Methylicorpusculum oleiharenae: one gene and its partner. The protein of the gene in region 1 interacts with the protein of each later gene in a pairwise test. Links are inferred from orthologs where the notes say so. Each region holds a gene or a part of one and is shown in the gene's direction. Other genes may lie near its edges.

The links. The genes of interacting proteins can lie anywhere in the genome.
Region 2: the proteins of rlmN (region 1) and GO003_RS20460 interact in binary tests that used the Escherichia coli proteins (3 or more experiments, as listed by UniProt). The link is inferred for Methylicorpusculum oleiharenae from one-to-one orthologs.

Annotation. Positions count from the first base shown.
Region 1 is NZ_WUTY02000001.1:998,111-1,001,703, reverse strand. Bases 289-3,214 are described here. They hold rlmN (23S rRNA (adenine(2503)-C(2))-methyltransferase RlmN), read left to right. Parts: upstream 289-1,158; coding sequence 1,159-2,271; downstream 2,272-3,214. Other genes in these bases: hisS (histidine--tRNA ligase), read left to right, coding at 3,036-3,214; pilW (type IV pilus biogenesis/stability protein PilW), read left to right, coding at 2,312-3,028; ndk (nucleoside-diphosphate kinase), read left to right, coding at 753-1,184; secF (protein translocase subunit SecF), read left to right, coding at 289-663. Outside these bases: more of secF, read left to right, coding at 1-288; more of hisS, read left to right, coding at 3,215-3,593.
Region 2 is NZ_WUTY02000001.1:4,591,671-4,594,710, forward strand. The notes cover bases 1-2,824. They hold GO003_RS20460 (DEAD/DEAH box helicase), read left to right. Parts: upstream 1-687; coding sequence 688-1,962; downstream 1,963-2,824. Other genes in these bases: GO003_RS20455 (hypothetical protein), read right to left, coding at 1-255; GO003_RS20465 (DUF938 domain-containing protein), read right to left, coding at 2,013-2,627; GO003_RS20470 (GNAT family N-acetyltransferase), read left to right, coding at 2,691-2,824. Outside these bases: more of GO003_RS20470, read left to right, coding at 2,825-3,040. UniProt on the Escherichia coli protein: DEAD-box RNA helicase involved in the assembly of the 50S ribosomal subunit at low temperature. Exhibits RNA-stimulated ATP hydrolysis and RNA unwinding activity. Acts before DeaD.

The DNA of each region.
Region 1 (3,593 bases):
CCTCAGGAAGGCATCAGCAGTTCGGAACTTAGCAATAAAGTTTTAGACGTGATTAATAAAAAAACCTCAGAGCGGGCAGAATTGCGCCGGGTTGAATTTGTCGGTCCGCAAGTCGGAGACGAATTAGCTGAAGATGGTGGCCTTGCGCTGCTTTACGCCATGTTCGGTATTCTGATTTATGTGGCCTGGCGATTTGAGTATAAGTTTTCTGTGGGTTCGGTTGTGGCATTGATTCATGATGTCATCATCACCATGGGTTTCTTTTCATTACTGGGCCTGGAATTTGATTTGACGGTCCTTGCAGCGGTTTTGGCCGTGGTCGGTTATTCGATCAACGATACGATTGTGGTCTTTGATCGGATTCGAGACAATTTCAAAATGCTTAGAAAGGAAGAATCGATAACCATCATAAATGTTTCGATCAATGAGACATTGAGCAGAACCTTGATGACTTCCTTCACGACCATTATTGTCGTCGTCGCATTGGCCGTTTTGGGCGGTCAAACCATACATAATTTTGCGCTTGCCCTGTTGGTGGGGATTTCGGTCGGAACGTATTCGTCCATATTCATAGCCAGTGCGATTGTGTTATCGATGGGTGTGACTCAGGAAGATTTGATGGAGCCGGTTAAAGAGGGCGTTGATATTGATAACATGCCTTAATAATTAACCGATTGAGGCGTCTGCTCATATATAATCAAAAACTTAACTACAAACATTTAACACAATAATTAAACGGGAGTTTATACAGAATGGCAGTCGAGCGTACTTTTTCAATCATTAAGCCTGATGCAGTAGCAAAAAATGTAATCGGTGAAATAGTCAGCCGTTTTGAAAAAAACGGTCTGAGAATTGTCGGTTCAAAGATGTTGCATTTAACGCGTGAGCAGGCCGAAGGCTTTTATGCCGTTCACAAAGAGCGTCCATTTTTTAACGATCTGGTTTCATTTATGATTTCAGGTCCGGTTGTGGTTCAAGTATTGGAAGGCGAAAATGCGGTTCTTAAAAACCGTGATCTGATGGGCGCAACCAACCCAAAAGATGCAGCTCCTGGCACTATTCGCGCTGATTTTGCGGACAGTATCGATGAAAATGCGGTTCACGGTTCGGATGCGCCTGAAACTGCCAAAGAAGAAATTGCTTTCTTTTTCTCTGCTGATGAACTCTGTAATCGCACCCGATAAGCCTAAAAGCATCAATCTGCTCGATTTTGACAGGAAGAGCCTTGAGGCTTTTTTTGTCGAAATCGGCGAAAAAGCCTTCCGGGCCACACAGTTGATGAAATGGATTTATCAGGAAGGCGTTGATGATTTTGATGAAATGACCAATTTCAGCAAGTCATTGCGCACATATCTGAAAGAACATTGCACGCTGTCACCCCCTGAGGTTGTTGTCGAACAAGTTGCGACTGACGGCACCTGTAAATGGGTGCTGCAGACCGCTTGCGGCAATCGCATTGAAACGGTGTTTATTCCCGAGGAAAGCCGAGGCACTTTGTGCGTATCCTCGCAAATTGGCTGCGCATTGGCCTGCACGTTTTGCTCAACGGCACAACAGGGTTTTAACCGAAATCTGAGCACCTCGGAAATTGTCGGGCAATTGTATTTTGCGCAAAAACGTTTGGGACTTGAGAACAGAATTACCAATGTGGTGATGATGGGCATGGGCGAACCCTTGCTCAACTTCGACAATGTAGTTCGCGCCATGCGTTTGATGATGGATGATTTTGCCTATGGCTTGTCCAAGCGTCGGGTGACGATCAGCACTTCGGGAATCGTGCCGGCGATGTATCGTCTGACGCAGGAATGCGATGTCAGTGTGGCCGTTTCTCTTCACGCCGTGAACGATCAATTAAGGGATGAGTTGGTACCGATCAATAAAAAGTACCCACTCAAAGAACTGTTGGAAGCATGCCGAGATAATGTCAAATTGGCACCGCGGCGACGGATTACATTCGAATATGTGATGCTGGCAGGGATTAACGATTCGGTTGAAGATGCACGGGCGATGATCAAATTACTCAAGACCGTGCCTTCCAAGATTAATCTGATTCCGTTTAACCCGTTTCCAAACTCGCGTTATGAGTGTTCCAGTGCCGAAGTGATAGACCGCTTTCGTGCCGTGCTGCATAACGCCGGCATGGTGACCACGATAAGAAGAACGCGCGGTGAGGATATTGATGCGGCTTGCGGCCAGTTGGTTGGCCGGGTAGCGGATAAAACCCGAAGACATTTGAAGCTGGCCATGAAAGGATCAGAACGTGCGGCATAGGTTGAACGGGCGCGCTTTAAATGCGGTTGGCTGGCTTTTGATGCTCACTTTAAATGCCTGCAGTTCGTCAGGTCCTGAGCGTAGCGACGAAGAGTCATCAGCTATTCATCTGCAATTGGGCCTGCGTTATCTCAACCTGGGTCGCTTAAGCGAAGCAAAATCGAATCTGAAAAAATCCTTGTCGCTCGATTCTCATAACGCCGAGGCTCATAATGCGCTGGCTGTATTGTCCGAACGTCTTAAACAATACGATGAAGCGGAAGAGCATTACGAAGACGCGTTGAACATCGATTCCGGGGATTTGAGCGCGCTTAACAACTACGGTCGTTTTCTCTGTGAGCGGGGCGAGTATGACAAAGGTATGTCTCATCTTAAAGATGCGCTCGCCAATCCACTCAACGACAGGCTTTGGCTGGCATTAACCAATGCCGGGCGCTGCGAGAGTGAGAAAGGTAATTTATTAGAGGCAGAAGCCTATTTCAGGCAAGCCTTGCAGTATCAGCCCAATTACGCACCGGTTTTACTGGAAATGCAGAAGTTGAGTTATAAGAAAGGTGATTACTGGGCCGCTAAAGGTTTTATGGAACGCTATCTTGCGACCAGCCAGCATTCGTCGGAATCATTGTGGTATGCCTACCAAACGGAAAGAGCTTTGGGTAATGCGGCTGCGGCAAATGATTTAAAAAAACAATTGTTCGATAAATTTCCCTTGTCAGATGAAGCCAAAAAACTCATCACTGACCAAACAGCACACTAATTAAGACATGGTAAATAAAATTCAAGCCATCCGCGGAATGCATGACATTCTGCCGGATCAATCGTCCCTATGGCATTATGCGGAAAACCTCATCAGAGAGGTGATGGCGGCTTATGGTTATGATGAAATCAGATTGCCGATAGTTGAAAAGACCGAATTATTCAAGCGATCCATCGGTGAAGTGACCGATATCGTCGAAAAGGAAATGTATACCTTTGATGATCGCAATGGCGATTCATTAACTTTGAGGCCTGAAGGCACTGCGGGCTGTTTGCGTGCAGCGCTGGAACACGGTTTATTACATAATCAGATTCACCGCTTATGGTATTACGGACCGATGTTCAGGCATGAACGCCCTCAAAAAGGCCGCTACCGCCAGTTTTATCAGCTCGGTATTGAAGCCTACGGTATGGCGGGTCCTGACATTGATGCCGAATTGATCATGCTGACCTATCGCTTATGGCAAAAATTGGGTATTACCGCTAAAGTTCAACTCGAAATTAATTCGTTGGGCACTATTGATGAGCGGACTGTTTATCGGGCCGCATTGGTGGACTATTTCAGC
Region 2 (3,040 bases), 3.6 Mb from region 1 along the record:
CAGCAAAAACAAGATCAACGGATAGCCCAACCCGGGTCGTGGAACCACAAATTGCTGACTGATTAATACGATCAAAACGGTCACCGATAAAACAATTAACCATTCAAGGTCTTTTCGCGTCAGTACGCAAAGAGCGATGACTCCGCTACTGATCAAGCCCAAAGGCAACACATATTGAGACAAAGCACCCAGCATACCGGCGACGGCAATCGCCTGAAATGGGCCCTTCATGACAAAGCCGGCTAACAATTTCATATTGACACTCCTGTCGTTATTTTTATCAAAAGGCAAAGCTTTTAGGACCAAAACAAAATTAAACGTTACGTAGCTTATCACTGAATCCATTACGCACAATTCAGCGCTTTAGACAAGTTGATAATTCAGGCTTCTACGCGTACCATGGGGCATTTTTTACGTAACAACCTTTACACGGCTTTTGTTGTTAATTGCCCGGTCGATAATAGATACCGCTTTCGTTGCACACTTTTTTGCGCCGCGTGTCTATCACTTTACCTGATCACTGCCAAGGCCAGGACGGAATATATCCTAAGCTCAGGGGCTCCCTACATCGCTGTTGTTTCTGTTTTAAAGTCGCACATTCAATCGAATCCCTAACTATCTATGCCAAACTTTTCCGATACTGCGTTATCGCCTGTTACCTTTATAAATTTCAATCTTGATGATTGCTTGTTAAAAGCCACTGAGCAAATGGGTTTTAAACAAGCGACCGAAGTCCAGGCGCATTGCATTCCGGCAGCGCTGGAAGGTAAAGACCTCTGGGTAGCCGCCAAAACCGGCAGCGGGAAAACCGCAGCTTACCTTCTGCCGCTGTTGCAGCGTCTTCTTGATGAACGTCTTAATGCTTCGGGCGTCAGCGCCCTGATTCTTGCACCTACCCGTGAGTTGGCCCGTCAAATCCATAAACAATGCCAACTGCTGGCCGAGTTTACTTCAATAACATCCGGCCTGATCACCGGTGGTGAAGATTTTAAAAAACAATCCGGACTGTTCCGTAACGATACGCACATCGTCATTTCGACGCCGGGCCGTTTGCTGGAACTGATCAATGAGGGCTCTGCCAATCTCAATAACATCAGTGTGCTGGTTGTTGATGAAGCCGATCGCATGCTGGAAATGGGTTATGGCAATGACCTTGTCAGCATCGTCGAGCAATGCAACAAAACGCGTCAGACCTTGTTTTTTTCAGCGACACTCAATCCCAATTTAAAAGGTGTTGCCCGCACCATCCTGAACGACCCTCAACCGATTTATCTCAACGGCATTCAGGAAGTCCACAGCCAGATTCATCAGCAAATGGTACTGGCCGATGATTTTGAACACAAACAAAAATTACTCACCTGGCTGCTCAGCAACGAAACCTACGGCAAAGCGCTGGTGTTTGCCAACACCAAAATCAACGTCGATAAACTGCGTGGACCGTTGCGCGGCCATAAATTAAGAGTCGGCAGCCTGCATGGGGATATGGATCAGAGTGAAAGAAACAAGGTGATGACTTTCTTCAGGGATGGCGTTATCAATATCCTGGTTGCTACCGACATTGCTGCTCGGGGCCTGGACATTGAAGGCGTCGATCTGATAATCAACTTCGATCTGGCTCGCAATGCCACCGATTATGTGCACCGGATCGGCAGAACAGGACGCGCAGAAAATGAAGGTGTGGCCATTTCTCTGATCAACTCAAGGGAATGGAATCAGCTTGCCGGAATTGAACGCTATCTGAATCAACGCTTGACCCGAAGAACCATTAAAGGCATGGAAGGCCACTATACCGGTCCGAAAAAACTCAAATCATCCGGTAAAGCGGCCGGCACCAAGAAAAAAGAGTCGGCGCCAGAGAAAAAACCGGTCAAGAAAGAGAAAGTGCGATTACGCGATAAGAAAAATATCGGCAAACGGCGCAAACCCAGCGCCGTCGAGACATCAACTGAAAACAAATCTTAGCCCGAAGACCGGGGCATCCGGGATTCCAAATCCGATCGGCTTAAGTTCGGTTAGCCTGTTTCCAAACGGATTTTCTGAAACACCAGCAGCCGGTTGTTAGCGGGCATCGCATGATCATCGACAAGATTCATTCCCGCGTTTTGCGCTTCAGCCGCAACCGCCTCGAAATCACGGATGCCACTTAATAAATCCCGCGCTTTAAGCGACTGGTCAAAAAATTCATTACTGGCGCTGGTGTATTGCCCGTTATAGTTAAAAGGCCCATAAATACAGACTGTTGCATCCTCTGCCAACAAGGATTTCAAGCGGGCAAACAATACCGTCACATCCTGCCATGACATGATGTGCAATGTATTGGCGGTAAACAACGCCTCAATACGGGTGCATGGCCAGACCGCATCATTCACATCCAGCGCCACCGGTGACTTGAGGTTACTCAAGCCGGCTTCACTTATCCATTGCTCGATACCCGGCAAATACTCCGCTCTGTCAGCAGGCTGCCAGATCACATGCGGCAGATGACCGGCAAAATGGCACGCATGCTGACCTGTCCCGCTGCCGATTTCCCATACGGTTAGCGGCTTGACGAATATCTGTCGCAATACGTGCAAAATAGGTTCTTTGTTATTCTCACATGCCTGAGAGAAGGGTTTAGGCTGATTCAAACGCAAATGCTCCAAAAAGTGATAATCTCTAACTAACTCCGATTTAACCCGTCAGTTTTAAAGATGATTGTAAAACAGCTATCCAGCCTCAGTGAAATCGATAAAGACCAGTGGAACAGCCTGACCGGTTTCACTTACCCGTTTCTGCGACACGAATTTCTGAACGCATTGGAACAATCCGGTGCAGTCTGCGCGCAAACCGGCTGGGAACCCAAACATCTGCTGGTCTATGAAAATAATGAACTGATCGCACTGATGCCGCTATACCTTAAACATCACTCCCAAGGCGAGTATGTGTTCGACCATCAGTGGGCTCAGGCTTATCAGCAACAAGGCCAGGACTATTATCCCAAATGGCTGACCGCGGTTCCTTATTCACCTTGTCAGGGTCCCCGAATCATTATTCAGAACAC